Regions from separate parts of the Gordonia sp. McavH-238-E genome, predicted to be linked through region 1. Evidence: riboswitches for the same ligand, from Rfam matches in the RefSeq annotation. Region 1 holds a riboswitch; each other region holds the start of a gene.
What was found. Region 1 has a riboswitch for thiamine pyrophosphate ahead of MHN80_RS04260 (TenA family protein). Riboswitches for the same ligand answer to the same signal wherever they lie in the genome.

Region 1 (10,507 bases):
GGTGTCCGAATGGGTTGCCCGCGTGCTGATCAGCCTGGGTACGTCGCCGGGTGAGACCGTCGACATCGACGACGCATCCCAGGTCCGACGACACCTCGAGGTCTTCATCCTCCCCGGGTTCCGCACCGATCCACGCCACTGACCGCGTCCGAGCCCCGGTCCTCCTCTGGTCTGAGTGACGCCGATCACCTAGACTGGTGTCCAGTCAACCGTCCGGCCATCCCGGGCGGCCGAACGACGCCGTCGGAGGGCACCATGGATTTCGGGATCGTGCAGTTCACCAGTGATCGCGGATTGAAGCCGCACGTCCTCGCCCCACTCATCGAGGACGCGGGATTCGCTTCCTACTACGTTCCCGAACACGGGCACATCCCCACCAGGCGCGACGCGGCGCACCCGCGCACCGGTGACGAGACCCTGCCCGACGAGCGGTACATGCGCACGCTCGACCCGTGGACATCGCTGGCCGCCGCCGCCGCGGTCACCGAACGCATCCGTCTGGCCACGGCGGTCGCCCTTCCGGTGCAATCGGATCCGATCACGCTGGCCAAGACCATCGCGACCCTCGATCACCTCTCGAACGGACGGGTGACCCTCGGCGTCGGATTCGGCTGGAATCTCGACGAACTCGCGGACCACAACGTGCCGCCGAAGCGCCGGCGCACCATGCTGCGCGAGTATCTCGAGGCGATGTCGACGCTGTGGTCGGAGGAAGAAGCCGAATACGACGGCGAATTCGTGCAATTCGGTCCCAGCTGGGCGTGGCCCAAGTCGACCCAGGCGCACATCCCGGTCCAGGTGGGTGCGGCGGGCAACGAGAAGAACTTCAAGTGGATCGCGCGCAGCGCGGACGGCTGGATCACCACCCCGGGCGAGGAGGACATCGAGGGTTCGGTGTCGCTGCTCAAGCAGATCTGGGCCGACGCGGGTCGCACCGGCGATCCCGAGATCGTCGTCCTCGACTTCCGACCGATTCCCGAGAAACTCGAGAAGTGGCGCGAGATCGGTGTCACGACAGTGCTGTACGGCCTGCCCGACGACTCGGTGGAGCGCGCGACCGGTTACCTCGCGAAACTCGCGGGAAAGTTGGGTATCGCTCCGGCAGTCGTGTAGAGGCCCGAATCCCTCTGCTAGCCTGGGTGCGTTCTGACACGGGGTGCTCCGCAACTGCGGGGCTGAGATGAGACCCGAGAACCTGTCCAGGTAATGCTGACGAAGGGATGTCATGTCTTTGCATGCGCACGCGCCGGATCCCGGCCGCTTCACCGACCACCTGTGGGAACAGACGACAGCTCTGCGAGCGTCGATCGACGATCTCGAATTCCTGCACCGCCTCGGAGACGGCACGCTGCCCCTCGAGGTGTTCCGCACCTACCTGGAGCAGGACTCGCTGTACCTGGCCGGGTACTCGAAAGCACTCGCGATCCTGGCGTCGAAGTCGCCCGACCCGCAGACCGCGGCATTCTGGGCGAACTCGTCGTCGACCGCGGCCACCGTCGAGGTCGCCCTGCACGGCGACCTGCTCGGGGGCGGCCAGTTGCCGCCGCGGCAGGGTGAGCCCGAGCCGTCGACCGCGTGCCTGGCCTATGTGTCCTACCTGATCGCCACCGCAGCGACCGAGTCGTACGCGGTCGGCGCCGCCGCGGCGCTGCCCTGCTTCTGGATCTACGCCGACGTCGGCCGGGGACTGGCGGCGAGCGCCGCCGAGGTCCTCGCCGCCGACCCGAAGCACCCGTATGCCCAGTGGGTGACCACCTACGACGCCCCGGAGTTCCAGGAATCCGCCGCCCGGGCAAGGGAACTGGTGGATGCGGCGGCGGCGTCGGCCGGCGCGTCGGAACGGGCTGCGATGTCCGCGGCGTTCACCATCGCCACCCGGTACGAGCTCATGTTCTGGGACACCGCGCTGAACCCCTACGCATGGCCCGCCGCATGACCGGCCGCGCGCGCCGTGTCCTGGCCTGCCTCGTTGCCACCGTCGCGGTGTTGTCGACGGCCACCGCGTGCGGGTCGGACACCGCCTCCGACAACACCATCCGGTTCGCGCTCGACTGGACCCCGAACACCAATCACACCGGCCTGTTCGTGGCGCAACAGCGCGGGTACTTCGCCGAGTCCGGCCTGGACGTCGAGATCCTGCCCTACAACAACACCTCCGTCGACACCGTCGTGGACGCGGGGAACGCCGAATTCGGGATCAGCACCCACAGTTCGTCCACCTTCTCTCGGGCATCGGGCGCGCACACGATCTCCGTGCTGGCACCACTGCAGCGGTGGGCGACAGGTATCGGTGTCCGCGCCGACCGCGACGACATCACGAGCCCGAAGGACCTCGACGGCAAGACCTATGCCGGGTTCGGTGACCCCGGTGAGGTGGAGACACTCAAGCGGGTGATCCGGAACGACGGCGGCACAGGTGAATTCACCTCGGTCACCCTCGGCACCTCCGCATACGAGGCCGTCTATTCCGGGAAGGCGGACTTCACCGTCTCGTATCTCGCCTGGGAGGGCATCGAGGCCGAGCACCACGGAACGCCGATGAGGTATTTCCACTACACGGACTTCGGTTTCCCGGAGGCCTACGCGATCGTCGTCGACGCCAACGAGGACTGGCTGAACGAGAACCCGGAGCGTGCGGCGACGTTCGTACGGGCGCTGCAACGCGGCTACCAGGCTGCGGCCGATGACCCGGATGCCGCCGCCCGCGACCTCATCGCCGCCAATCCGGGCGCGTTCAACGACGAGAAGCTGGTCGTCGAGAGCCAGCGGATGCTTGCCGCCCAGTACATGAAAGACGCGAACGGCCGGGTGGGCGGGCAGACGCTCGAGCAGTGGGCCGGGAACTCCGGGTTCCTCTACCGCAGTGGGCTTCTCACGGGTCCGGACGGGTCCGCGCTCACAGCCGAGCCGGACTGGTCGACCTACTTCACCAATGATTACCTCGACGCGTCCCGCTAGCACCGGCCTCCGGCGGGCCGCGCCCGCGATCGTGGCGGTGGTGGTACTCGTCGCGGCCTGGCAGGTCTATGTCGACCTCAGCGGGGTCCGACCGCAACTGCTGCCGTCGCCGTCCCGGGTCGCGGCACAGGGGTGGGCGCATCGGGACGAGATCGGGGTGCACGCCGGGGCGACGCTTCAGGTCACCCTGATCGGCTTCGCGGTGTCACTGGTCCTGGCATGGGTACTGGCGATCATCGTCGACTTCTCCCCCACCCTGCGGCGAGCCTTCGTGCCCCTGTTCGTCGCGTCGCAGACATTGCCGATCATCGCGATCGCCCCGCTCATGATCATCTGGTTCGGCTTCGGCGTGCTCCCGAAGGTGCTGGTCATCGCCCTTGTCACCTTCTTCCCGATGGCGATCGGGTTGATCGAGGGGTTCGCGGCCGCCGATCGCGAGGCCGGCGCACTCCTGCGGAGCATGGGCGCCACCCGCCGGCAGATCTTCCGCTACGTGCGCCTGCCGTCCGCGCTCCCCCGGTTCTTCACGGCGCTGCGGATCGGCATCACCTACGCGGTGGTGGGTGCCGTGTTCGCCGAGTACGTCGGCGCCAGCCAGGGGCTCGGCATCTACATGAGCCTCCAGAAGAACTCGTTCCGCACCGACCTCGTGCTCGCGGCCGTGCTGGTGACGGCCGTCATCAGCGTCGGGCTGTATCTGCTGACATTCGCGATCGAACGCGTCGTCGTGCCGTGGGCTCGTGCCGAGAAGACCGAGCCCTCATGACCGACGACGCTCGCCGGCTCGTCGTGGACCGGCTGACGAAATCCTTCCCCCGGAGCGGCCGCGAGCAACCTCCGCGTCACGTGCTCGACGCGGTCTCGTTCACGGCGGAGCCCGGCGAGTTCGTCTCCGTCATCGGACCGAGTGGCTGCGGCAAGAGCACCATCTTCAGCATGCTCGCCGGGCTCGACGTACCCGACTCCGGCAGCGTCACCGTCGGCGGCGACGCCGCGATCGCCGGACACTGCGCGTACATGCCGCAGAAGGATCTCCTGTTCCCCTGGCGCACGATCCTCGACAACACGATCCTCGGCCTGCAGGTACAGGGTGTGCCGGCAGCCGATGCCCGTCGCCGGGCGGCGGAGCTCTTCCCCACCTTCGGGTTGTCCGGGTTCGAGGACGCGCGCCCGTCTCAGCTGTCCGGGGGGATGCGACAGCGGGCCGCCCTGCTCCGCACGGTCGTGCAGAACCGCGATCTGCTGCTGCTCGACGAACCGTTCGGCGCCCTGGACTCGTTGACCCGGACGGAGATGCAGTCGTGGCTGCAGTCGGTCTGGCAACGCTACCGGTGGACGGTGCTGATGATCACCCACGACATCCGTGAGGCCATCTACCTCTCGGACCGGGTCATCGTGTTGTCCGCCCGACCGGCGGCCGTCGTCCGCCAAGCGCGCGTCGAGCTCCCGCGGCCGCGGGAACTCGCGGTCCTCACCTCACCGGAATTCGTTGCGCTCGAAGAGGATCTGCGAGCAGTGCTGCACGACGAGGCCCGGCGCGCCCTTGCCGAGCAGAGCGACTCGGGCTCGACGCTCGCGGAATGACCGCCCGCCGGGTCACCGGTCAGGGTGTCGGTGCGACCAGACGCTGACGGACATCCCGGAAGATCCCGTTCGCGACGCTCGTCCGGCTCACCGCGTCGGCCGCGAGGACGACGGCGGCCGAAGTCCAGCAACTCTTCTCGACCGGCCAGCGCTTGCCGTCGGCGAACACCAGCCCGGTCCAATACGATCCGTCCGGATCACGGAGGTGTTGGATCGAGGCGATGAGCTCGATGGCGTCGGCGGTGTCGCCGAGCGAGTCCAGAGCAAGGGCCAGCTCACAGGTCTCGGCACCGGTCACCCAGGGCCGATGGTCCACGCATCGGACACCCTTGCCGGGGACGACGAACTGTTCCCAGCGGCGAGCGATCAGTTCCTGACCTTCGCGGCCCCGCACGGCTCCGCCGAGGATCGGGTAGTACCAGTCCATCGAATGCTCGGACGGCGGGGTGAAGATCTGCCACTCCTCGCGCCCGACATCGGACCGGATGGCATCCCCGAGCAGGCTGTGTGCGGCTGTCCAGGTCTCGTCGGGCTGGTCCATCTCGCCCGCGATGCGTATCGCACAGTCCAGAGCCTGGAAGATGCTGGCGTTGCCGGTGATCAGGGCCTCGCCGAACATCGCTCCGGTGCGGTGGTCGCCACCCCAGCGAAACGCCCCGTCCTCCCGCTGGAAACGCAGGACACAGTCGATCGCCGACCAGACGACCGGCCACATCTTCTGCAGGAACGCGTCGTCACCGGTGATCAGGTAGTGGTGCCACACCCCGACCGCGATGTACGCGCAGAAGTTGCTGTCGGTCCCGGCGTCCTCGACCTTGCCGCAGACGGTACGGATCGGCCAGGACCCGTCGTCGCGCTGCTTACGTCGCGACCAGTCGTAGGCGGCCTCGGCCTCGGCGTGAAAACCCGTGACCGACAGCGCCATCGCCGATTCGATGTGATCCCACGGATCGGTCTGCCCGCCGGGGAACCAGGGCAGCGCCCCCGACTCCTCCTGCATGCCGACGATCGCGGCGCCGGTGGCGTGCATCTGCTCGGCCGTGACCACACCGGGGACCGCCGGAGCGGTCGTCATGCGACTCCCGTCCTGGAGGGCCTCGTCATGAAGACGCGGTGGCGGTCTCGGGCTTGCGCAGGTACAGGGCCACCGACTTGCCGATGAGCGGGTTGAGCACCTGCTCCCCGACGCGGGTCAGCCACGGCTTGCTCATCATGTCCCAGACGAGCAGCTGGTGATAACCCTTCACCAGGACATTGTCCTTGTTCTCAACGCCCACAGCACATTTCAGCCACCAATACGGTGCGTGCAGTGCGTGCGCGTGGTCGGTGCCGGTGACCTCGAGTCCGGCGCGCTGCAGCTTGCCCGCGAGTTCGGATGCCTTGTAGATGCGGACGTGCCCGCCCTCGACCTCGTGGTACTCGTCGGACAGGGCCCAGCACACCTTCTCCGGCCAGTAGCGCGGCACGGTGACCGCGGCGACTCCCCCAGGCTTCAGGACGCGCACCATCTCGGTGATCGCGCCTTCGTCGGTCGGGATGTGCTCGAGGATCTCGCTCATCAGGACCACATCGAAGCTGTTGTCCGAGTATGGAAGCCGGAGCGCGTCCCCGACCTCGGCGCGGGCCTTCGCCGATGCCGGCACGTGTCCCTCGGCCATCATCGCGTCGAACATCTCGCCGACGTCGGACATGTCGCTCTCGGACATGTCGAAGGCGATGACCTCGGCGCCGCGACGGAACATCTCGAACGAATGCCTACCCTGCCCCGCCCCGATGTCGATCGCCTTGGTGCCCGGTCCAACGCCAAGCCGGTCGAAATCAACTGTGAGCACTCGTCGTCCCTTCTGTTGCCCGCCGGTGTCCGGCGAGCACGGTTTCATAGTGAGCAGCCGTCTTCGCGGCCACCGCTGCCCAGCTGTAGTTCTCCTCGGCTCGACGACGGCCGCCGTCGCCGAGACGCCCACGCAGGTCCGCGTCGTCGAGCAGACGGCCGATCGCCTGCGCGAGGCGCCCGGAATCCCTCGGCGGCACCAACAGTGCGGCCTCTTCGGCGGTTCCGACGACCTCCGGGATCGCGCCCGCCCGGGTGGCGACCAGCGGTGTACCGCAACTCATCGCCTCGACCGCGGGTAGGGAGAAACCCTCGTAGAGCGAGGGCACACACGCGACCTCGGCCGAGGCGAGCAGGCCGGCGATCTCCTCGTCCTCGAGACCGGACACCACCGAGACGCGATCGGCGATCGCCAGATCGTCGATCATCTTCGCGGACGGGCCGTTCGGGTCCAACTTGGACACCAGTACCAATTCGACGTCCCGCTCGGAGGACAGCTTCGCAACCGCCTCCAACAGGTACGACACACCCTTCAACGGCGCATCGGCACTGGCGACGCACACGATGCGACCGGACACCCGGGTTGCGGCCGGCGTGAAGATCTCGGTGTCGACGCCCAACGGGATCGTGGTGATGCGACCCGACGGGATGTCGAACGCCTTGCGGATGTCGACCTCACTGCTCCGGGAAACGGTGAGCAGCTCCGGAATCCGCCGCGAGACCCGACCCTGCATCCGCAGGAACGAATGCCACCGCCACGCGCTGATCTTCCGCCATCCCTTCGCCGCCTTCACCGCGAGCGTGCGGTCGCGCGTGATGGGGTGATGGATCGTCGCGATCAGCGGGAAGCCCGCCTTCTGGATGTCGAGCAATCCGTAACCGAGACACTGGTTGTCGTGGACGATGTCGAAGTCGTCGCGCCTCTCCTTGAGGAGCCTGGCCACTCGGAGGCTGAACGTCAGCGGTTCGCCGAAGCTCGCCGTCCACATCGAGCCCACCTCGAGAACGTCGATCCAGTCGCGGTATTCGCCCGGGCGAGGCGTGCGAAACGGATCCGGCTCGTCGTAGAGGCCCAGGCTCGGCACCTTGGTGACGGTGACGCCGGCGTCGATCGCGACCTGGTCGAGCTCGGGATAGGGCTGCCCCGAGAAGATCTCGACGCTGTGGCCGAGGAGGGCGAGTTCGCGGGACAGATGACGGACGTAGACGCCCTGTCCGCCGCAGTGGGGCTTGCTGCGGTAGGACAGCAGTGCGATCCGCATCACTGAGCTCCGGCGGTGGCAGCCGCCTCGAACTCGGCGACATTGACGAACTTCGCGCGGACCCGGCCGGCGGCCTTGCCCGCGGACTTCTCAGCGGCGTCGATCGCCTTCCACCCGGTGAGATCGATGCGGTTGGCGCCGCGATCGGCCACCAGGGCGGCGACGTCGTCCCGGGAGGTCGACGGATCGTCGAAGGCCGCGGCGACGAAGTCGGCGATGACGGCCTGTGCGGTCTCCTGGCCACAGATGCGGTTCATGCCGATACCCCCCGTTGCTCCGCGTTTGATCCAACCCGTCACATAGAGGCCCGGCATCACGTCACCACCGGCGGCGGTCTGGACGCGTCCCTCGGTGTTGGGGACGACGCCGTGTCCCTCGTCGAACGGCAGGTCGGTGACGGGCACGCCGCGGTAACCGATGGCCCGCAGGACCAGGCCGGTCTCGAGGTCGAAACGCTCGTCGGTGGGTGTCACCGCAACTTTCCCGGTCGCGTCGGAGTAGGCATTGCGCACGCAGGTAAGCGTAGCCACTTCGCCGTCCCCGGCAATTTCGACCGGAGAGGTGAGGAACCGGAACACGATGCGCTTGTTGCCCTCGGTCTGCGGGCGCTCGGCGAATTCGCGGGCGAGTCGGATCTTGGTGGCGATGGTCGAGTCGAGCGTGTCGTCGGACAGTGCCGCCTCGGTGGCCGGATCGAGGACCAGCTCGTCGGGATCGATGATCACATCCACACCCTCGACGTCGCCGAGAGCCAGGAACTCGCTGTTGGTGTAGGCCGCTTGCGCGATGCCACGGCGACCCAGGAGGACGACCTCGGAGATGTTCGACTCCCGCAGTGTCGCGAGCGCGTGATCGGCGATGTCGGTCTTGGCGAGCTCGTCGGGATCGGTGACCAGGATCCGCGCGACGTCGAGCGCGACGTTGCCGTTGCCGACGACGACCGCCCGGTCGCCGGACAGATCGACGGCGAGGTCGGCGAAGTCGGGATGGCCGTTGTACCAGGCGACGAACTGCGTCGCGGCGACCGAGTTGGACAGATCCTCGCCCTCGATGCCCAGCCGTTTGTCGGTCGAGGCGCCCACCGCATAGATGACCGCGTGGTACCGCGCCACGAGTTCGTCATGGCTGATGTGCTTGCCGACCTCGACATTGAGGTAGTAGGAGAAGTTCTTCTTCGCCGCGACCGAGGCGAAGGTCTTCTCGACTCCCTTGGTGGCACTGTGGTCGGGTGCGACCCCGGCGCGCACGAGTCCGTAGGGCGTCGGCAGCCGGTCGAACATGTCGACCTTGATGCTCGGCTTGCGGACGAGCTCCTCCGCGGCGTAGAACGCCGCAGGTCCGGCACCGACGACGGCCACGTGCAGTTCCTTGTCGGGCAGCGGGGGCGCCTTGCGCGGCGGGACGAGCCCGCCCTCGACGTCGTGGTCCTTGTAGTAGTCCGCGTTGATCTGGAGATACGGTTCGTCGCGTTCCTCCAGCTGATCATCGGGGATGATCGCTTCCACCGGGCACTCGTCGATGCAGGCACCGCAGTCGATGCACGTCTCCGGATCGATGTAGAGGGCCTCCGCCGTGAGGAACTCCGGCTCGTCGGGCGTGGGGTGGATGCAGTTCACCGGACACACGCTCACGCAACTGGCATCGTTGCAACATGGGCGGGTAATCACATGCGCCATCTGCTGTTTCCTCGTAATCCGACACGTAGAACGTGTTCTATTTTTCCGGTTGGATGTATCTTAGCTGCAAAGATACCGGCGACCTATCGGAGGGACTCGAGTGAGCCAGGTTACGCCAGCAGTGTCCGGTGCATCACTCCCGGACCGCAAGCCTGGATCCCAGTTCTACGAGGTGGGTTATCGCATCCGCACCGGCGACGTCGATCAGGACATGCGGGTGCGGCTCGACGCCGTGGCCCGGTACCTCCAGGACGTCGCCAACGACAACCTCGAGGCCACCGAGTTCAGCGCGACGGACCCGTTCTGGATCGTCCGCCGCACCATCATCGATGTCATCGAGCCGCTGACCTGGCCGGGCGCGGTCACCGCGCAACGCTGGTGCGGGGCGTTGTCCACGCGCTGGACCAACATGCGCGTGCGCCTCACGGCAGAGCACGAGACAAACCGGTTCAACCCACGGCCCCGCCCCCCGGGGTTGATCGAGACCGAGGCGTTCTGGATCAACGTCAACGAGAAGGGCGTGCCGTCACGGCTGTCCGACGAGGCGTTCACGATGCTGTCGGCGATGACCGACGAGCACCGCCTCCGCTGGCGGTCGATGAATCCGGAGAAGGCCCCCAGCCCCGCCGAGATCGACTTCCCGGACCGCGAACACGTCCTCCGGATCACCGACTTCGACCCGTTCAAGCACCTGAACAACGCCGCCTATCTCGAGGCGATCGAAGACGAACTCGTCGAACACCCCGACCTCGTCGACGGTCCGCACCGGGTCGTCATCGAATACCTGCGGCCCATCGTGCCGGGCACCCGGCTGATCCTGCGGCGGGTGCGCGAGGGCGACCGCCTGACCGTGTGGCTGCTGATGCCGGGCACCGGCGACGAACTCGTGGTCGCGGCCACCGTCGTCGTCGGGCCGATCCCGGAGTAGTGGTTTCGACAAGCTCAACCAGCGGTACCCGGAGCTCAACCACCCGCTGGCCGAGCAGCGTCGACCGAGCGCAGCGAGGCCGCCGCGCCCGTCGAGGTCACCAGGTGCCACACGAGCCGGACACTGACACCGGCAGGCTCACTGACCGCCCTGCAGCAGCAGCTCCATCAGTTTGATCGGTGCCGCGCAGGGGTCGCCCGGAGGCGCACTGCGGGGTTCGACGAACCAGGTGAAGATGCCGCGGCTCGGCGCCCTCGCGGTCACCCCG
Region 2 (10,507 bases), on a different contig from region 1:
GAACACCGCCACGTGCGTGCCGGACTTCTCCCGCGCCTTGGCCAGCGCGGCGCCGGCACGGTCTGCCTGCCCCAGTGCGCTGAGGGCCTGCACCAGGAAGATGTGGGCGGGGAAGTTCCAGGACTCGGAGAACCGGCCGCTGTCGAGAATCGCGAGTGTCTGCTCCATCCGACGGGTCACCGACGCACACGATCCGCGCGCGAGTTCGACTGCCGCGACCAGGATTCCCGACATCGCCCAGCCCAGGTACTGCGCGGTCTGAGCGGCGGACACGAAGCGTCCCGCCGCGACGTCCGCGTCGCCGAGCCGGCCGGTGAGGGTCAGCGCGAGGGTCTCGCCGAAGCCGGTGGGGAACCGGAGCAACCCGTCGACCTCGACCTCCCGTGAGTGCTCGGCCAGCGCCCGGACCTCCGCTCCCCGGCCGGCCACCGCGCGGGCGAGGCTGCCGCCGAACACCGCCCATTCCACCGCCCAGGGAAGCACCTTGGACTCGGCCAGGACGGAGTCGGACAGCGCGATCGCCTCGTCGATCCGATTCTCGAAAAGCGCACATGCCGAGGCGATTCCGGTGACGATCGGCGTGAGTGCGGGGTGGGTGACGCGCTCGGTCAGCAGCTGCAGTATCTCGTCGGCCCGCTCGGCATCACCGAGCGCCCAGAATGTGTTGCCGATGATCGAGTTGCCCCACAGCACCAGCCGGCCCTCGTCGAGGTCATCCGGTGAGAACCGCGCCAGGATGTCCCGCGCCTCATCCGGATGCCCCTGCCACATGACCGCCCGCGCGAGCAGCTCGGCCTCCTCGAGTCCCCCGCCCTCGTCGAGTGCCGCGCGCGCAAAGCGTTCGCCGAGTGGTGTCTGCGCGAGATTCAGTGCGTCGCGGGCTGCTGTCCGCACCAACGACAGATCGATCTCCACGTCGCTCTCGATCGCGAGGTCGGCGAGACGAATGCGTTCGGCCGGAGTGTTCGTGGGACGTGACCGCAGCGCCTCGACGAGTCGGCCGCGCAGCCGTCGCGACGAGACCAGACCCAGCCGGCGTCGGATGACCTCGCCGAACAGCGGGTGGTGGAACGCGACATCGAGGCGCCGCCCGTCGCGGGTGATGCGCACCAAGCCGGCGATCTCGGCCTCCTCGACGGCCTCTTCACCGGCGAGTTCGGCGAGGACGTCGATGTCGAGCGGCTCGCACAGGCTCAAGTACTTCAGCGCGCCCAGGACCGAACCGTCCAGTTGCTCGATCCGGCCCTCGAGCAGCGACGCGAGCTCCGAGGTGATGGCGGCACGCCCGCGGAGTTGCCACACACCGTTGACCTGCCGCAGGGTGTCGGCCTGCCGGGCGCCGTCGACGAGATGCCGGAGGAACAGTGCGTTCCCACCGGAGGCCTCCCACATGAGATTCGCGGAGTGCTCCTCGAGCTGGCCGTCGAGCACGGACTCGATGAGCTCGACACTCTGTTCTTTGGTGAACGGCGACAACGTGATCCGCGTGAGATGGTTGTCCTTCCACAGCGAGGTCACCGCATCCGGGACGGTCTCGCCGCTGCGCACGGTCGCCACGATGTGCACCGCACGGTCGATCGCGAGTTGATGCAGGAGCGTCGCCGACAGTTCGTCCAGGAGGTGGGCGTCGTCGACACCGATGACGACATCGCCGTCGGCGAGCAGTGATTCACGCGCTGCCGCAAGATAGGTGACCGGATCGCTCGACGTCGCCGGGCCGACGAGATGAGCGAAGACGCCCAGCGGGATCGACCGCGCGGACTCGGTACCCGCGACCCATCGCACCCCCGTGGGCAACTCGGCGGTGACATGCCGCGCAAGGGTGGTCTTGCCGACGCCGGAGTCGCCCGTCAGGACCACGCCACAACCGGTCGTCTCACCCCTGAGTGCCGCCTGGATCGTGCGGAACTCCCGATCGCGCTCGACAAGCGGCCAATTCGTGGACATAACCGCGAATTTTAGTCTGCCGGTCCCTACAATGGGCCGCGCCGAAGCACCAATGTGGTCCAACCGGATGGCAGTGGCCAGCACTCAGCGAATCCCGGATTCGACATCAGCGGATCGAAGTACGCGAACTACGCATCCCGGGCGTTCGTGACCGCCACCGCCGCCGCCAGGAGCACGAGAGTGAACGCCGCGAAGTACAGCAACGATCCGTAGGCGTTCCAGTGGAAGGTGTCGCTGCCACCCGCGAGGAAGTTCCAGCCGTTGAGGAACGGCAGGAACGACACGATGTGCTCACCCACACGCGGGAGCACCGACACGATGCGCTCGAGGGCCAGCATCCAGACGAGCATGATCGCCACCGCGCCCGCCGAATGCCGCACGAGCGCCCCCACCGCGAGGCCGATCAGCGCGCACAGCATCGCGAAAACCGGCGTGCCCCAGAGATGTCGGACGGTCTCGGACCCGGTCAGTGAGACCCCGACACCGGACAGCATCTGCGCGACCACGACCGCGACGACGCACAGGATCGCGACCACTGCGAACGAGAGTCCGCCGAACACGACCGCCTTCGCGATGAGGACCCGTGGGCGGCGCGGAATCGCGGCGAAGGTCGGGCGGATGGTGCCGAAGCGATACTCGGTGGTGACACCCAGGATCGCCATGATCGCCAGGACCGCGACCCCGAACTGGTCGACGCCGATCAGGAAGTCGCCGGTGAGGGTGTCGGCCTCGCCGGGACTTCCGTACGAGGTTCCGGCGACAGCACCGAGCAGCACCGCAATGCCCAGACCCAGCACGACGACGACACCGAGGCACCAGTACGGCGACCGCGTGCTGGCGAGCTTGATCCGTTCGGCGTTGATCGCGGCGATCACCGGCTCACTCCCCCCTGATTGTCGGTGGCGGTGTAGTCGACAGCGTGGGCCGTCATCGACATGAACACCTCTTCGAGCGACGCCGACTCGGCGGAGAGCTCGTGCAACGTGATGCCCGCGGCGGCGGCGAGATCGCCGACGTGATCGGTTGTGGTGTCCGGTATGCGCATCACCGGACGCCCGCGATCATCCGGGTCTCCCGGTGCGGGGTTCAGCCCCGCCGCGGCGAGCGCGGCATGCAACTGCTCCAGCTGCGGGCCGCGCACCCGCACGGACTGCCGAGCCCGTCCGGTGAACTCACCCACCGAGCAGTCGGCGATCAGCCGCCCCCGCCCGATGACGACGAGATGATCTGCGGTGAGCGACATCTCGGTGAGCAGGTGGCTCGACACCAGCACCGTTCGACCCTCGGCGGCGAGCTTGCGCATGAACCCGCGGATCCACACGATCCCCTCCGGGTCGAGGCCGTTGACCGGCTCGTCGAACAACAGCGTGTGCGGGTCGCCGATGAGGGCACCCGCCAGCCCGAGTCGCTGCGACATGCCGAGCGAGAAGCCGCCCGCGCGTTTCTTGGCCACCGAGGTGAGCCCGACCGTCTCGAGCACCTCGTCCACCCGGGCGACCGGGATCTGGTTGCTCGCCGCCAGCCATCGAAGATGAGAACGCGCACTGCGGTTCGGGTGCACCCACCGGGCGTCGAGCAGCGCGCCGACCTGACGCAGCGGGTGGTCGAGGTCGCGGTAGCGCTGACCGTTGATCGTGGCCGTACCCGAGGTCGGGCGATCGAGACCGAGCATCATGCGCATCGTGGTCGACTTGCCCGCACCGTTGGGCCCCAGGAAGCCGGTCACCCGTCCCGGCCCGACTTCGAAGGTGAGGTCGTCGACCGCGCGTTGACCGCCGAAGTCCTTCGTCAGATTCGCTACCCGCAACACGCCTCGACCATAGCCGTCCAAGCCGGAGCGGCCCGGTCCGTCATTCGGACGGCCTGTCGCGGGCGACCGTCAGCTCTGCTCCCGGCCGGGCGAGGACGCGTGGGCCCAGAAGCGCTTGGGGATCCGGCCCGCCCGCGCGGCCAGCCGGCCCGCGATCACCGCATGCCGCATCGCCGTCGCCATCTGTTCGGGGTTCTCCGCGCGGGTCACCGCGGTGGCCAGAAGTACTCCGTCGCAACCGAGTTCCATCGCCAGGGCCGCGTCGCTCGCGGTACCGATGCCGGCGTCGAGGATGACCGGCAGCGGGTCGTCGAAGCGGGTGCGGCAGTCGTCGACGATCATCTCGATGTTGTGCGGGTTGAGGATTCCGAGGCCGGTCCCGATGGGCGAGCCGAGTGGCATCACCGCGGCCACGCCGAGATCGGCGAGTCGTGCGGCCAGGACCGGGTCGTCATTCGTGTAGGCCAGGACGACGAATCCGTCCGCGACCAGGGCGGCCGCCGCGTCGACGAGCTCGATGGCGTCGGGCATCAGGGTGCGCTCGTCGGCGACCACCTCGAGCTTGACCCAGTCGGTCTCGAACGCCTCGCGCGCCAACTGCGCGGTCAGCACCGCCTCGGCGGTGGTGTGGCACCCCGCCGTGTTCGGCAGAACCGCGATGTCGAGCCTCCGCAGCAGGTCGAAGACCCCGGTGCCCGAGGCGGCATCGACGCGGCGGACCGCGACGGTGGTGAGTTCGGTACCCGACGCGACGAGTGCGCGTTCCAGGGTCGCGAGATTCGACGCGCCACCGGTGCCGGTGATGAGCCGAGACGAGAACTCGCGGCCGCCGATCCGCAACGGGTCGGGTGTCAACTGGTCAGCCACCCTGCACCGCCGTGACGATCTCGACGACGGCGCCATCGGTCATGGTGTGCCGGTCCCAGCGGCCGCGCGGGACGACCGCGCCGTCCACCGCGACCGCGATCCCGCGATCCGGCAACCCGAGTCCGGCGACCACATCGCGCACCGAGGCGTCGGCCTCGACGTCCACTGTCTCGCCGTTCACCGTGATACTCATTCCTCGACTCCTTCCAGGATCGACAGGACCCGCTCCGCGGTACCGGGAGCGAGGACGATCCCATTGCGTCCGTGCCCGGTCGCCACGACCGTGCGGGCGTCCACGCGGGTGACGAGCGGTAACCCGTCGGCGGTGCACGGCCGCAGGCCGGCCGCCGCTTCGGTCAGCTCATACGTCCGCAGCCCGGGCATCACCTCGATCGCGTCGGCCAGCAGGTCGGCGACCCCACCGGCCTGCGGCGTCCGGTCGGCCATCCCCTCCGCCTCGTACTGGGTCGCCCCGACGACGACCCCGTCCTCGCGCGGGACCACGTACACGGCGCGGCCGTGCAGGCGAGCCCGGACGACGTGGTCGGGCGGGGGCACCGACCACCGCGTGCGACGAAGCCGCAGGATCTCCCCCTTGGCCGGGTGCAGGTCGACGTCCGGCCACAGTGCCGCGGTGCCGAGTCCGGCGGCGAGCAGGACCTGCGCGTCAGGGCCCAGGTCGTCGACATCGGACAGGGACTCGAGGCGAGCGGAGACGAGCTCGACGCCGGCACTGGTGGCCGCGGCGCGCAGCGCCTCGAGCAGTCGGCGGTTGTCCACCGACCATTCCCCGATCGCGCGGTAGCCACCGACGAGTCGAGAACTCAGTGACGGTTCCAGTGTTCGGATGTCGCGGCCGGTCACCGGCTGCAGCGCGGCATCGGTGCCGGGCTGACCGGACCAGACGAAGTCGGCGAGGTGCCGCAGATACTCGATGTCGGTGGCCGAGGCCGCGACGAAGAGCGAGTCGGTGGCGGTGACGACGGCCGGATCGTCGAGTCGCTTCACGAGCGCAGGCCAGCGGCGGACCGACTCGACCGACAGGGCGAGCGATGCCTCCTCGCCGGGGATTCCCTCGCCGAGCGAACCGAGCATGCCGCCCGCGACCCACGAGGCGCGCTCCTCGGTGCCGGCGTCGAGTACGCGAACCCGCCACCCGGCGTCGGCCGCGGCGAGCGCGCACGTCAACCCGATGACGCCGCCGCCCACGACCGTGAGCGGGCGGTGCGCAGGCTTCTGCTGAGGGGAATTCACGCTGGAATCACCTTCCTTCGCCGGAATGACCCGGATCAGGTTCGACGGTCAGCGGATGGGTCCGCACTCTCAGCCCGGCCGATCCGGACTCCCGTGTGTTCGTGCGGTCCACCCTACGCCCGGGCCTCGGGCGTCCGGTTAGCCTGGTCGGCGTGACGACCCCGAACCCCACCACGTCAGCGTCCGCGGACTCCGGCCGCGCGGCGGACCGTCGTCGTCGGCTCTCCGCGGCCCGCCTCTACCTGTGCACCGACGCCCGGCGCGAACGCGGCGACCTCCTCGACTTCGTCGATGCCGCGCTCGCGGGCGGCGTCGACATTGTGCAGCTCCGTGACAAGAACTCACCGGGCGAACGCGAGTTCGGGACCCTCGAGGCGCGGGAGGAACTCGAGATCCTCGCCGGGATGCGGGCCGTCGCCGATGCGCACGGCGCATTGCTGGCGGTCAACGACCGCGCCGACATCGCGGCGCTCTCCGGCGCCGATGTCCTGCACGTGGGACAGGGCGACCTCGCGGCGTCGGCGGCCCGCCGGATCGTGGGCCCGGACGTCGTCATCGGCGCCTCGACCCATGACTCCGACCAGGCCGCCGCCGCGATCGCCGACGAGGACGTCGACTACTTCTGCGTCGGCCCGTGCTGGACCACGCCCACCAAACCCGGCCGCGCCGCCGCCGGCCTCGACCTCGTCTCCGCCACTTCGGAAATGCTGTCGGGGACACCACAATCGCCGAAGCCGTGGTTCGCCATCGGCGGGATCGACGCCGGCCGCGTCGGCGAGGTCACCGCACTCGGCGCCGAGCGCATCGTCGTCGTCCGAGCCATCACCGCGGCCGCCGACCCGGCCGCCGCGGCCCGCGACCTCGCCGGGATGCTGTAGCGGCTCACCGCCGGCGTCGGGCAAACACGTTTGCCCGGTCGATACCTCGGGTCTATGGTGGACCGATCATGTTGTGCATCACGAGCGTTCTCGTAACCCGCCGCAGCGGGGTCTGACTCTGACCGACCCCCCGCTGCGGGTCGGTTGCGCTCTCCAGTCGGTCATCCGTTCTTCGACCGAAATCGGTTAATGAGATGCACCCTCTTCATCTGTCCCATCCATCCTGTTCGTGGCATCAGTGCGGCGACCGCCGCGGTGACGATCTGTTCACCGAGCGGTACGGACGTCCGCTTCCCCCTGGAATGCACGAGGAGGCGACCGGGATGACCTGGCAGGAATTCACCGACGAATACTCCCGTGGCGGCGCGATCAGGCTCGGATCATGGTCGGTCGTGTCGTGTCCGGGCGACCTGGTCGAGTGCCGGGCGACGCTCGCGATCGCCGACCGCATCAGGTCGTGCAGCGCGGTCGCCGCCGGTCCGGTCGGCGCGATGACCTCGATCCTCCACGACGTCGGCGCCCCGGTTCAGATCGTCCGCCTGCATCAGCGGGTGGTCGACGGCGTGGTCACGACGTTCCTGCTGTGCGAGAACGACGGCCGCCAGGCGTGGGCCGCCGGCGAGGGTGCGAGCGGCGACGAGGCGAACGTCCACGCCCTGATCGCGGGCGCGAACCGTCTGCTGGACGCCGATCGTGTCGGGGTCTGACGGGTAGGGAGCGGGACTCAGCTCTGGGGGTCGAGCATCGCGATGCGCTCGCGAAGCGTGGGCCAGGCGAGCCCGAACGCCGGGTGCAGCGGCAGCTGGTCGACGCGCTTCTCGTCGACCCACCGCAGCTCGGTGGATTCGAAGTTGGCGACCGTGCGGACCGGCGAATCGGTCTCGGCGATCACGGTCGTGTAGGTCCATCCGCCGGGTGACTCGTGGGTGACGACGGCCGCGACGACGCGCAGATCGTCGCCGGTGATGCCGGCTTCTTCCTCGGCTTCGCGAATCGCCGTGTCGACGGCGCCTTCGTGCGAGTCGCGCGCGCCGCCGGGCAGCGCCCATGTCCCGCCCTGGTGCGACCAGGCGGCGCGATGCTGGAGGAGCACACCGGTCGATCCCTCCGGCAACGGCGCCCGCAGCAGCAGACCTGCCGCGCCGTGGACACCCCAATATCGTGAACCGTCGGGATCGATCACCCAGCCGTCGCCGTCGCCGCGCACCACGCCTCCTCGCAACCCGATCGCGTCGACCGGGTGCCTCCACCGTAAGTGAGACGCGCGCCACCTGCCAGGGAGTCCGCGCAGCGCTTGCGGATCCCGGGTGGCGAACCCTGAGGCGACCCGGTTGCACGCACTGCGAGCCGAACGGTCGAGGTCGGCGACTCGGGGCCGGTCGAGCCCGGAGGAACCCCGCCCGATGGCATAGGGTGAAACACGCACGACCCGGTGAACGATGACCCAGATGACACAACACCTGGCGTTGATCGCCCGGTCACGCGAATCCGGAACGGGGAACCGGTGACCGTACGACCGCACCGGAGACGATCCAGCGTTCGAGAAGGGATCAGGTAGGTGACCGGCGACGCGTCCTCCGTGCGGACGGCGCTGACGCGTGGCGGTCGCACGATCCGACCGGCGCAATCCTCACCCCCGATCCGACAGGTGCTCGCCGACCGGCGCGAACTCGTCGCCACGGCCCGGGAACGCGCCCAGTCGCCCTTCCAGACCCTCCGGCACTTCGCGGTCACCACCCCCGGCAAACTCATCATCATCTGCGGCATCCTGGCGCTCGGCTGTCTGAGCACCGGGCTGTACGCGTCGACGGTTCTCGAGGACCGCACCCAGACCCTGCAGCGCCTCATCGATCGGACCGAACCGCTCGCCGAGGCCGCACAGGTCCTCTACAGCTCGCTGTCGATCGCCGACGCCTCCGCGAACGCCGCGTTCATCTCGGGCGGTCTCGAGACGCCCGAGTTGCGGCAGCGCTACTCCGACGCGCTGGCGACGGCGTCGTCGTCGTTGATCCTGGCGACCGGTACGTCCAGCGAACCCGGTTCCGGCATGGCGTCGGACCGGGCGGAGCAGGCCGTCAGCGCCGACCTCGAGACCCTCTCCACGTCGATCCCGGTGTACAGCGGTCTCATCGAGACGGCGCGAACCAACAACCGACTCGGCAACCCGGTCGGCTCGGCGTACCTCGGCCAGGCGTCGTCGATGATGCAGGACGAGATCCTCCCGGCCGCACAGCGCCTGTACGAGCGGCGGTCGATGGCCATCGCCGATCCCCAACACACGCTCACCCGCCCGCCGTGGACCGTGTACGCGCCATTGTTGTTCCTGCTCGCCGCGCTGGTGCTGACCTCGCGTTACCTCGCGCGCCGAACCCGCCGCCGGTTCAACCTCGGGATCGTCGCGGCCATCTTCGCCCTCAGCATCGGGACGCTGTGGCTGCTCGCCTCCGGCCTGATGTCGGTGGCGGCGACCAGCGACGCCCGCACCGAGGGCGCCGACCCGCTCCGCGACCTGACCGCTGCCCGCATCCTCACCCAACAGGCCCGGTCGGCGGAGACGCTGTCGCTGATCCGCCGCGGCGACCAGGGCGGACTCGAACGCAGCTTCTCCGCGGCGACCAGCGAGATCGGCAACATCGTCGACGACGTGCGCGGCGGAACCGAGGACGGCGACAGTGCGGTCACCGCCGAGCAGCTGGACACGGTGACCGCGGCGCTGACGGAGTGGAAGCGCACCGACGCCGCCGTCCGCCGCTACATCCAGACCGGGAACTTCGGTCTCGCCCGCCTGCACACCGTCGGCGACGGACCGGACAGCTCCGCGCGCGCCTACACCGCGGTCGACACCGCGCTGGTCGACGCGATCACCACCGCCCGGAACTCGTTCCGCGACGACATCAACACCGCGCAGCGCGTCCTCGGGTTCACCGGCACCGGCATCCTGCTGCTCACCGTCTTCGCCGGTGTCGCGATCGTGGGCGGTCTCATCCCCCGGATCCGGGAGTACCGATGACGACCATGCCCGCACCTCATACCCCGTCACGTCACCGCGTGCTGACGTTCGTGGTCCTGCTCGCGCTCACCGGCCTCGTCGCCACGGGGTGCGTGCGGTTTCCCGCACCCGAATCGCCCCCGCCCACCGCCACCGCCGGACCACCGGTGCTGCCCGGCGTCCAGGTCGACGTGCCGGTCGAACCACTGCCGAGTTCCGAGGCCTGCAATGCGACCCTGACACTTCGGCCGCCCGCCCAGATGCCGCTCCCGCGCCAGATGCCGCCGAACTCGACGATGGCCGGGATCCTGGAACGCGGCCGGCTCATCGTCGGCCTCGACATCGGCTCCAACCTGTTCAGCTTCCGCGACCCGATCACCGGCGACATCCAGGGCTTCGACGTCGACATCGCGCACGAGATCGCCGGCGCCATCTTCGGCGACGACCGTCGCGTCGAGTTCCAGGTCCTGAGTTCCGCCCAGCGGATCGACGCCCTGCGGGACATGACGGTCGACGTGGTGATCAAGACGATGAGCATCACGTGCGACCGGTTGCGCGACATCAGCTTCTCGGCTCCCTATTACGTTGCCTCGCAGCGCATTCTGTCATTCCGGAATTCGAATGTCACCGGCCCGGCGCAGCTGGCGGACAAGCGTGTCTGCGCGGCGCGCGGGACGACCTCGATCGGCCGCATCCAGGCCATCCAGCCCCGCGCCACCATCGTCAGCACGACGACCTGGGCCGACTGCCTGGTGCTGATGC
Region 3 (10,507 bases), on a different contig from region 1:
GCGTTCCAGCAGTTCTCGAACCTGCCACTGTTCAACGGTCCCGCCATGGTGGCGGTGAAGGAAGGGCTGGCGAACTACGGGGCGGGTCAGTTCTACATCGGCCCGATCGAGGACATCGGCTGGGAGAAATGACGGGGAGCGACCGGACGGTCGGCTAGTCCGCGGGCCCCGCGCTCAGTCGCCACAACGGATTGACCGGGCCGTGGCCGGCACCCAGCGGATAGGCGGCGGCCAGGCAGCGCGTGACCCAACCCTTTCCGAAACCGACCGCCTCGGGGACCGGGTAGCCGTGTGCGAGGGCGCTCGCGATCGCCGCGGCGAGGGTGTCGCCCGCGCCGTGATCATGCGGGGTGTCGATCCGCTCATGACTGAGTTCGATGAACTGGTCACCGTCGTAGAGCAGGTCCGGGGACCGATCCGACGTCCGCAGGTGCCCGCCCTTGACCAGGGCCCACCGCGGCCCGAGATCGAGCAGTGCTCTGGCGGCATCGCGCTGCGAATCGGCGTCGGTGACCTCGATGCCGGTGATCAAGCGGACCTCGTCCAGATTGGGTGTCACGACCGTGGCGAGGGGGAACAGCTTGTGACGCAACGTGTCGAGCGCGGAGTCGGCGAGCAGCTGGTTTCCGTGCATCGATGCGCACACCGGGTCGACCACCAGCGGGACGGATGCATCGCGGCCGATGCCGCTCGCGCCGCACTGCTCGACGATGGCCTCGATGATCGGTGCCGACGCGAGCATGCCGGTCTTCGCCGCGGCGACACCGATGTCACCGGCGACGGAGTCGATCTGCGCCGCCACGGTCTGCGGTGAGATCTCTTCGAAACCGCGGACACCCAGCGAGTTCTGGACGGTCACCGCAGTCACCGCGACACACCCGTGCACCCCGAGCAGGGCGAAGGTGCGCATGTCGGCCTGGATTCCCGCACCACCACCCGAATCCGATCCGGCGATGGTCAGGACCCGAACGGGAGCAGAACCGGGCTGCGCAACAGGGAGTTCCACGAAGCCTTCCTTGTCGACCGTGCGTCGATCTCCGTCGACTGTGCGTTGTTTCGCGTTGACTGTGCGCATCACTCGCCACCAACCGTCTCGAGCGGCAGGTACACGCGGTTCCCGGCCTCGGTGAACTCCGCCGACTTCGCGGCCATGCCCTCCGCGATCGTGCGGTCGATGTCCTCGGCGGTGACGAGACCGTGTTCCTCGGCATAGGCGCGGACATCTGCCGAGATCCGCATCGAGCAGAACTTGGGCCCACACATCGAACAGAAGTGGGCGGTCTTGGCAGGCTCGGCGGGCAGTGTCTCGTCGTGGTACGCGCGAGCGGTGTCCGGATCGAGCGCGAGGTTGAACTGGTCGGTCCATCGGAACTCGAAGCGCGCCTTGCTGAGTGCGTCGTCGCGTTCCTGGGCTCGCGGATGGCCCTTGGCGAGGTCGGCGGAGTGCGCGGCGATCTTGTAGGTGATCACGCCGACCTTGACATCGTCGCGGTCCGGAAGTCCCAGGTGCTCCTTCGGAGTCACGTAGCAGAGCATCGCGGTGCCGGCCTGGGCGATCATCGCTGCCCCGATGGCCGAGGTGATGTGGTCGTACGCGGGTGCGATGTCGGTGGCGAGGGGGCCGAGGGTGTAGAACGGTGCCTCCTCGCACAGCTCCTCTTCCAAGCGCACGTTCTCCGCGATCTTGTGCATGGGGACGTGCCCCGGTCCCTCGATCATGACCTGCACGCCATGCGATTTGGCGATCGTGGTCAGTTCGCCGAGGGTGCGGAGCTCGGCGAACTGTGCCTCGTCGTCGGCGTCGGCGATCGACCCCGGGCGCAGACCGTCGCCGAGGGAGAATGTGATGTCGTAGCGCCGGAAGATCTCGCACAGCTCGTCGAAATGCGTGTACAGGAACGACTCCCGGTGATGTGCGAGACACCACGCGGCCATGATGGAACCGCCGCGCGAGACGATGCCGGTGACGCGCTTCGCGGTCAGCGGCACGTACCGCAGCAGGACGCCGGCGTGGACGGTCATGTAGTCGACGCCTTGTTCGGCCTGCTCGATGACGGTGTCGCGGTACAGCTCCCACGTCAGTGAGGCGGGGTCGCCGTTGACCTTCTCGAGTGCCTGGTAGATGGGAACGGTGCCGACCGGGACCGGCGAGTTGCGCATGATCCATTCCCGCGTGGTGTGGATGTCTGCGCCGGTCGACAGATCCATGATGGTGTCGGCGCCCCATCTGGTGGCCCACACCATCTTCTCGACCTCGTCGGAGATGGAGCTCCGGACCGCCGAATTACCGATGTTCGCATTGACTTTCACCGCGAAGCGCTTTCCGATGATCATCGGCTCGGACTCGGGGTGGCGGTGGTTCGCCGGGATCACCGCGCGCCCGATCGCGACCTCGGAGCGGACCAGTTCGACGTCGACACCCTCCCGGGCGGCGATGAACCGCATCTCGGCGGTGACGATCCCGGCTCGCGCCCAGGCGAGCTGGGTGCTCGCGCCGTCGATCGGGTCGGGCCTCTGCCAGCTGTCGCGAATGGGTGCGAGGCCCTTCTCGACATCGATGTGTGCCGCGTCGTCGGTGTACGGCCCCGAGGTGTCGTAGACGTCGAGATGCTCACCATTGGTGAGGTGGATGCGGCGCTGCGGCACGCGCAGATCGTCGACCGAGAGGTGGTGTTTGACGCTGCCCTCGATGGGACCGAGGGTCAGGAACCCGGAATCGGCGGGCGCGCTGCTGTTGTGTGCGGCGGATACAGATGTACCCATGGCTCATCTCCCTACGCCGGCATTACCCGGACAGGTTCGAGCGGTCGGCGACCGCCCGTCGCCATCTCAGCCCTCGGTCATCGTGAGAGCCCCCGCGGTGTGTAGTTGTCGTGCGTCCGCAACCCTACATCGCCCGACGGGACGGGCGGGCAGGGTGCGGCGAACCGTATCGATATGCGACAACCGAGCCATGGGGTCGGCAGTTACGGTTCCGTAAGGTACCGTGTGACCCGGATCACAGGCGGGTGTCATGTCGAGTCAGGGCGGCGCGCGCCGGTGGTCCGATGTCCGTGATCACGAGGTGAGGAGGGTCGGGTGCTCCGCAAGCATCGTCAGCGACCACCACAGTCGGCGAAGTCGATTCTGCAACAGATCTCGCAGGTGGTACACAACCCCGACCGCGACCGATTCGAACTCTGGGTGGCCGGCGATCTGGTCGGCGTTCTCGGCTACACGACCGAGACGGCCGACGGTCAGACGACCATCACCGTGCTGCACACCGTGCTCTACGACGAGTACAGCGGACACGGTCTCGCCACCCGGCTCACCCGCACCGTCGTGCACTACACCCGCGAACAGGGCGCCCGGCTGCGTCCGGTGTGCACGTTCACCAAGCGCTACCTCGACAGCCATCCCGGGATCGTCACCCTCGCTCCGGTGTGAGGGGTGCGCCGGCTCAGTCGGCGAGCAGGGTCTCGCGCAGCACCTTCTTGTCGATCTTGCCGACCGCGGTCACCGGGAGGGTGGTCACGATCCGCACCGCGTCGGGCAGTTTGAACGAGGCGAGTCCGCGCTCGGCGAGGAACGTGCGGATGGTCGCGAGCTCCAGCGGCTGGGCCGGGGGGTGCTCGTGCGAGAGCACCACGGCGGCGCAGATCTTCTCCCCGAGTGCGTCGTCGGGTAGGCCGACCACCGCCACCTGTCGGACCGAGTCGTGGGCGAGGAGGTTCTCCTCGACGTCGTCGGCAGCGACGTTCTCGCCGGCTCGGACGATGGTGTCCTTGATGCGGCCGGTCACCGCGAGTTGGCCCGACGGCAGCCTCGTCACCTTGTCGCCGGAGCGATAGAAACCGTCCGGCGTGAAGGACTTCTCGTTGTGGGCTGCGGCCCGGTAGTAACCGCGGATCGTGTACGGCCCACGCACCAGGAGTTCACCTTCCGTGCCATCGGGGACGTCGTCGCCGTCCTCGTCGACCACGCGCACCTCGTCGAGCTCCGACATCGGCGAACCCTGCACCTGGTGAACAAGCTCGCGCGGTTCATCGAGACGGGTGTAGCAGATCAGACCCTCGGCCATCCCGAACACCTGCTGCGCGACGGGGCCGAGTGCGGCGTCGAGGGCGACGGCGTCGGGCTGGGCCAACTTGGCGCCGCCGACCTGCAGCAGGCGCAGCGAGCTGATGTCGGCGGGTTCCCACTCGGTCGCCGCGCACCAGAGTTGCGCGAGGGCGGGGACGAGCGAGGTCACCGTGATGCGGTGTCGCTCGATCAGGTCGAAGGTGTTGTCCGGGCTGGGGTTGTCGGCGAAGACGATCTGCCCGCCGACGCCGACCACGCCGAGGATGCCCGGGCAGCTCAACGGGAAGTTGTGTGCTGCGGGCAGCGCGACGAGGTAGGTGTCGTCGGCGGTGAGGCCGGCGATGCCCGCCGACAGCCGCGCGTTGAGGTCGTAGTCGTCGTGCGTGCGGGCGATCAGTTTCGGCAGGCCGGTGGTTCCCCCCGAGACCAGGAACAGCGCAGGCAGACCGGGGTCGGGGCCGTCGGGGAGCGCGGTCGCGGCGGGGTCGGCGTCGGGCAGCGCCGCGAACCGGCCGGGATCGCCGGAGATGAAGACCTGCGCGATGTCGGGCACCCGCGACTGCAGTTCGGCCGCGAGGTCGCGGAAGTCGAACCCCCGGCGGCCGTCCTCGCCGATGTAGGCGACCGCGCCCGAGCCGGTCGCGAGATGGGCGATCTCGGTGATCCGGTGCGCCGGCAGTGTCATCACCGGCACGACACCCGCGCGAAGGAGGCCGAACAGGGTCACGGCGAAGTCGAGGGAGTTGTTGAGCTGCAGGACGACCCGTTGGGCGGGCCGCAGACCGGCGTCGACGAAACCGGCGGCCCGGCGCAGGGTGGCGGCGCGGAACTCGGCGTAGGTGAGCGTTCGCGGACCGTCGGTGGATGCGTCGGTCACCGCGGGCGCATCGGGGGAGCGCTCGGCCGCGACGTCGAGGGCCGCGAACAGCGGGCGGCCGAGGAACACACCCGCGTCCCGGTATCGCTGGGCCTGTGCATCGGTGTGGGGTGAGAAACCGTCGAGCAGATCGGTCACGTGGTCGAGGTGCGTCGGCATGAGTTCATTCAAACACAGCCAGGATAGGGTAACCTTACCGGTCGATGCGGGACGGTGGGCCCGCTCTCGACCGTGGGGGGTTGTTTGATTAGGCTGCCCTAAGCTTCCCTATGATCATCGGTGCTCGAGTGCATCACGACCGGAGGAACGAAGGACATGTCGCTGACAACCGAATCGCACGCCGCGCAGTTCGTCGACCTGCTCGCGCCCGCCTCGCCGCTGGGTGAGTCCGATGCTGCGCGGATCACGGCCGCCTGGGCGGGTTCCGGCGAGTTCGGCGATCATGTCGTCTACGAGCGCGACCGGCGATGGACCTTCGCGGCCGGGGTGCGTGCTCGTGTGGTCGTGACGCGGAGCGAGGTCATCGTCGACGATCAGGGTGACCGGACGACGACGCCGTGGCGCGGCGACCCCGCCGACGCGCTCGCTGCCGCGACCGCTTCGTTGTCGATCCCGGACTGGCGCGTCTACGGCTGGGTCGGCTTCGACTTCTGCGCGCCCTATCACGGCATCCTCGACCGCGTCCCGGAGGACACCGTCCTGGCGCACCTCATCGTCCCCGAGTTCGAGGTGACCGTCGATGCCGAGGGCGTCGACACCGGCGCCGTCGACGCCGATCGCGCCCGTCGTCTTCTCGAGATCGCCTCGCAGGCAACTGTTTCGGCAGAGTCGCGACCGGTGGATGTCCAGGCGGACCCCGACGACTACCGGGGGCGGGTGGCGACTGCGGTCGCCGAGATCGAAGCCGGCCGGTATCAGAAGGTGATCCTCTCCCGCGCCGTCGACATCCCGTTCGACGTGGACATCCCCGCAACCTACGCGCGCGGCCGGGCCGACAACAATCCCGCCCGCAGCTATCTGCTCTCGCTCGGCGACCTCCAGGCCGCCGGATTCAGCCCCGAGCTCGTCGTCGCGGTGCATGACGACCGGACGGTGGTCACCGAACCGCTTGCCGGGACAAGGGCTTTCGGCATCTCGGCGGATCAGGACGCGGCGGCGCGCGCCGACCTCCTCTCCGATGCGAAGGAGATCGCCGAGCACGCCATGTCGGTGCGGGCGTGCTTCGACGAGATCTCGTCCATCGCAGCGGACGACACCACCGCGGTGAGCGAGTTCATGGAGGTCCGCGAACGAGGCAGCGTCCAGCACCTGGCCTCGACCGTCCGCGGCACCCTCGCTGCTCACGAATCACCCTGGCGTGCACTCGAAGTCGTCTTCCCGTCGATCACCGCGTCGGGGATCCCCAAGACCCCGGCGGTGGAGGCGATCGATCGCCTCGAGCCGCGGCGTCGTGGCCTGTACTCCGGCGCCATCCTCACCGCGGCATCGACGGGCGAACTCGAGGCCACCCTTGCGCTGCGCACCATCTTCTCCTCCGGAGACGGCGCGTGGCTGCGTGCCGGCGCCGGGATCGTCGCGCAGTCCACGCCGGAGCGCGAGTTCACCGAGACCTGCGAAAAACTCGGCAGCGTCGCCCCGTACGTGGTCCCGCGCTGATCACCCGATACTTTCGACCGAACACCCCATCTCAGGAGTCACCACATGTCCGACCACATCACCGAAGCCCTGCGCGGCATCCTCGAAGAAGACCTCGACCTCTCGCTGGGAGACGTCAGCCGCGACGCGAAGCTGATCGACGACCTGGGACTGGATTCGGTGGCGTTCGCCATCGGTGTGGTGGCGATCGAGGAGCGGCTCGGCGTGCAGCTGTCCGAGCGGGAGCTCTTCGAGTCCAAGACCGTCGGTGACCTCGAAGACCTCATCCGGTCGAAGGCCGGCACCCCGGCCTGAGACGGAGAGTCGACATGAGTGTGGACACACCGGTGCAGACGTACGCCGAATTGCTCGACGCCGCGTTCGACGAGCGGGTGACGTCGTGGACGGCGCAGGCCGAACAGGATCACCGGTTCCCGCGGCCCCTTCTCGAGCACCTCGGCTCCGAAGGTGTCTTCGTCCGTAAGTGGGAGGACCGCAAGTTCACCGACCTCCACGATCATTTCGCGCTCGGCGCCCACCTCGGCGCGCTCGGCTCCGCGGCGATCGGGGTGGGGGTGAGCCTGCACGACTCGGCGATCGCCATCCTCCGCCGCTTCGGCCGCAACGACTACCTCAAGGACCTCGCCCAGCGTGCGCTGACCGCCGAGACCGTGCTCTGCATCGGGGCCTCCGAAGAGCAGGGCGGCTCGGATCTGCAGAACTCCGAGACCCGGATCTTCCCGGAGAACGACGGCTTCCGCGTCGTCGGACACAAGAAGTTCGTGTCGCTCTCGCCGATCGCGGATCACGTGCTCGTGGTCTGCCGTGGCGTCGACGACGGTCCTGATCTGGGCGGCAACGTGGCCCTCGCCGCGGTGCCGATCGAGTCGGTCACGGTGGGTGAGCCGTACCAGAAGCTGGGCGCCGGGCCGCTCGACACCGCCCCGGTCACGATCGATGCCTGGATCCCGGAAGAGGCGCTGATCGCGCGGCCGGGGACCGGCCTGGCCATCATCAGCTGGGGGCTGGCGCACGAGCGGTACTCGGTGGCCGCCCAGATCGCCGCCGCCTGCGAGGTCATGATCGGGGTGACGCTCGCCCGGATGATGGAGCGCACCCAGTTCGGCAAGAAGCTCTACGACCACCAGGCGCTGCGCCTGCGCGTGGCGGACCTGCAGGCCAGGGTCGACGTTCTGCGGTACGCACTCGCCGGCGTCGCCGCCGAGGGCAAGATCAACCTGCGCACCGCCGCGGCGCTGAAGGCGACGGCCGCCAATCTCGGTGAGGAGGTCGCGTCGGAGTGCCTGCACATCTTCGGCGGGATCGGTTACCTCGAGACCGAGACCCCGATCGGCCGGTGGTGGCGGGACATGAAGCTGGCCCGCGTCGGGGGCGGCACCGATGAGGTGCTGTGGGAACTCGTCGCGGCAGCGATGAAGCCCGACACCGAGCGTTACCAGGCCATGTTCATCGATTCGGAGCTACACCGGCCGGGCTCGTCCGCGTCCTGAGAAGCATCCGAACATCCACTCCCACCCAGGCGGTCCTCACATGAACAGCCCAGCCGGCCAGGCCCCGGTCGACGCACGCGTCACCGAACTCGCGCCTCCCGACCACACCTACCTGCACATGGACAAGGCCGGTGCGCCGATGCACTGGTCGATGATCCTGCAGCTCGAGGGCGGCGGCGACGTGCTCGGCCTCGATGCGGTGCGGGAGCGGGTCCGCGAACGATCCGGGCTGTTCGAGATCTTTCGGCTGGGAATCCGTAACGGGCGCTGGCGCAAGCCCGAGGTGGTGCTCGCCGACGACAGCTGGGACGCCGGCGAGCACGTGACCGAACTGGGGTTCACCGACCGCGCGCACCTGCAACGTCGGGTGGCGAAGCTCCTCGAGTCGCCGCTGCCTCGCCCGCGCCCGTTCTGGGACATCACGCTGTTCACCCCGTCGGCCGGCGCCGAGGGCGTCGGGCAGTGGGTCCTGCTGCGGGTGCACCACAGCGTTTCCGACGGCATCGCGGGCGCGGCGTTCGCCGCACTCCTCGCCGACGGCGAACCCGAGGACCTGGCCGAGTTCGAGCGGTTCGCGACCAGCCCTCGATTCCGGATCAGCGGCATCGATCCCGAGGAACTCGCCGAGGCGAAGGCCGCCTACGGCGATCAGCACGCGGCCGGCGGTGGCAAGAAGCGGGCCTGGCCGGCGCTCACCAAGTCGGGCGAGCGGGAGTACGCACTCGTCGATGCCTCGACCCGAGACCTGCGCAAGGCGGCCAAACGCAACGATGCGACGGTCCACGAGTTCCTGCTCGCCGCCATCGGACGGGCGATCAGCCTCAACCCGCCGACGAGTCCACAGGCCGACGTCGTCCGCGTGACCCTGCCCGTGACCCTCGACGACGGATTCCGCCACACCGGTAACGCGGTGTCCGTGGCGCTCCTCAACCTGCTCGGCAACGAGCCCGATCTCACACGCCAGATCGACCGCGCGCGAAGCGAACTCGAGACGATCGCGAGACGGAAGCCGGAGCTGTACCTGGCCGCGGCCGACGATCTGCCGCGCGCACCGCTGTGGGGTCTGCAGCGCGCGATCGTGAACGCGTCGATGTCCCACATGCACCCCGACATCCACATCGGCATCAACCCCGGCTTCTCCCGGGTGCGGTCGGTGCTGGGGCAGTCGATCGTCACCCTGACGCCGCTGTCGCCGCTCGCGGGCTACTCGCTGTCGGTGACGACGTTGATCCTCGGACACACCACGACGTTCGGCGTCGTCACCGATGCGCAGGCACTGCCCGGTTACGCCGACCGCTTCGTGGCGACGCTCGGTGAAGTACTGCGGGAGGCCCTCCCGTCGACCTGACGGGGGTGCAAGCTTAGGCTTGCCTTGTCATCCGATGTCCGAGGGCTGCAAGATACAGGTGGCCGTCGGCTCGGCGGGGGCGAAGACATACACGGAGAAAGATCAACATGAGCAACGACGTCAACTACCAGGACCCGTCGGCGGTCGACTACCAATCCGGGGTCGATTACCGCGAACCGGATGCGGGTTCGTCGCGTCGGTCGGGCGGGGTCAGCATCCCGACCGTGCTGGCGTCGGCAGGCGTCGCCGCCATCATCTCCGCGATCGTCGTGACGATCGGCGTGGTGGGCATCGTGGTGAGCGAGCGTAACGACTCCGCCACCGCCGCCCAGCCGACCGTCGTCAACCTCGGTGCCGCGCAGACGGCGCTGCCCCAGCAGGGCATCGCCGGCCAGCAGCCGGGCGCGGTCCCGGGCCAGCCCGCACCCGCCGGGGCGCCGGCCGCCGGAGCGCCCGCAGCGGCCCCGACGGAGAACGTGCCCGAAGGCGGCGGCGCGATCGGCGGACCGGTCGGCCCTCCCGGTGAGGGAGCTGGTCAGGCCCCGGCACCGGCGCCGGCACCGGGCACCACGGCCGCACCGCAGCAGACCGTGGCCGCCGGGCCCACTGCGCTGACCCCGGGACAGCTCAACACCAAGGTCCGGATCGTCATGAACTCCAACGGCAGCCGCGCCGCCCGGGCCGCCGAACTCGAAGGCGGTGAGCGTGCGCTCCGCCAGATCGACCTCGTCGCCCGTGCGATCACGACCTACGGCAACGTCGGGCTGAGCTACCAGATGGTCGGGCCGGTCCAGGTCAGTGGCAACACGCTGACCGCGCCGCTGCAGATCAGCGTGGTCGGCCGCGGAAGCCAGAACCGGTCGATGACGTTCGTGTGGAGCGGCAACAAGTGGAAGCTGTCCAACCGAAGCGTCTGCACCATCGCGGGATTCGTCCTGCTGCCCTGCTCGCTCTGACAGCCGGGCACACACTCTGTCCGGTCCGCCGGACGACATCGACACTCCATTGGGGGATCTTCACGTGACTTCACGACATCGCCTGGGCGCTCTCGTCGCGAGCGCACTCCTGTTCGCG

Region 2: another riboswitch for thiamine pyrophosphate. It lies ahead of thiO (glycine oxidase ThiO); the one in region 1 lies ahead of MHN80_RS04260 (TenA family protein).
Region 3: another riboswitch for thiamine pyrophosphate. It lies ahead of thiC (phosphomethylpyrimidine synthase ThiC); the one in region 1 lies ahead of MHN80_RS04260 (TenA family protein).

The regions. Positions count from the first base shown of each region.
Region 1 is NZ_JAKRFE010000002.1:459,325-469,831, forward strand. It holds gene MHN80_RS04250 (TetR/AcrR family transcriptional regulator) at 1-142, shown strand, start outside; gene MHN80_RS04255 (LLM class F420-dependent oxidoreductase) at 256-1,113, shown strand; TPP riboswitch at 1,143-1,238, shown strand; gene MHN80_RS04260 (TenA family protein) at 1,226-1,936, shown strand; gene MHN80_RS04265 (ABC transporter substrate-binding protein) at 1,933-2,958, shown strand; gene MHN80_RS04270 (ABC transporter permease) at 2,933-3,724, shown strand; gene MHN80_RS04275 (ABC transporter ATP-binding protein) at 3,721-4,542, shown strand; gene MHN80_RS04280 (prenyltransferase) at 4,562-5,617, opposite strand; gene MHN80_RS04285 (class I SAM-dependent methyltransferase) at 5,643-6,374, opposite strand; gene MHN80_RS04290 (glycosyltransferase family 4 protein) at 6,361-7,635, opposite strand; gene MHN80_RS04295 (FAD-dependent oxidoreductase) at 7,635-9,311, opposite strand; gene MHN80_RS04300 (acyl-[acyl-carrier-protein] thioesterase) at 9,412-10,239, shown strand; gene MHN80_RS04305 (DUF3558 domain-containing protein) at 10,378-10,507, opposite strand, start outside.
Region 2 is NZ_JAKRFE010000024.1:23,755-34,261, reverse strand. It holds gene MHN80_RS24175 (LuxR family transcriptional regulator) at 1-1,947, opposite strand, end outside; gene MHN80_RS24170 (ABC transporter permease) at 2,076-2,822, opposite strand; gene MHN80_RS24165 (ABC transporter ATP-binding protein) at 2,819-3,757, opposite strand; gene MHN80_RS24160 (thiazole synthase) at 3,827-4,624, opposite strand; gene thiS (sulfur carrier protein ThiS) at 4,617-4,817, opposite strand; gene thiO (glycine oxidase ThiO) at 4,814-5,878, opposite strand; TPP riboswitch at 5,873-5,983, opposite strand; gene thiE (thiamine phosphate synthase) at 6,031-6,756, shown strand; gene MHN80_RS24140 (hypothetical protein) at 7,080-7,463, shown strand; gene MHN80_RS24135 (NUDIX hydrolase) at 7,481-7,963, opposite strand; gene MHN80_RS24130 (hypothetical protein) at 8,315-9,766, shown strand; gene MHN80_RS24125 (glutamate ABC transporter substrate-binding protein) at 9,772-10,507, shown strand, end outside.
Region 3 is NZ_JAKRFE010000007.1:51,527-62,033, reverse strand. It holds gene MHN80_RS11810 (ABC transporter family substrate-binding protein) at 1-132, shown strand, start outside; gene thiD (bifunctional hydroxymethylpyrimidine kinase/phosphomethylpyrimidine kinase) at 155-1,075, opposite strand; gene thiC (phosphomethylpyrimidine synthase ThiC) at 1,075-2,763, opposite strand; TPP riboswitch at 2,755-2,869, opposite strand; gene MHN80_RS11795 (GNAT family N-acetyltransferase) at 3,079-3,426, shown strand; gene MHN80_RS11790 ((2,3-dihydroxybenzoyl)adenylate synthase) at 3,440-5,098, opposite strand; gene MHN80_RS11785 (salicylate synthase) at 5,255-6,595, shown strand; gene MHN80_RS11780 (acyl carrier protein) at 6,641-6,889, shown strand; gene MHN80_RS11775 (acyl-CoA dehydrogenase family protein) at 6,904-8,085, shown strand; gene MHN80_RS11770 (wax ester/triacylglycerol synthase domain-containing protein) at 8,126-9,433, shown strand; gene MHN80_RS11765 (hypothetical protein) at 9,541-10,389, shown strand; gene MHN80_RS11760 (ABC transporter substrate-binding protein) at 10,454-10,507, shown strand, end outside.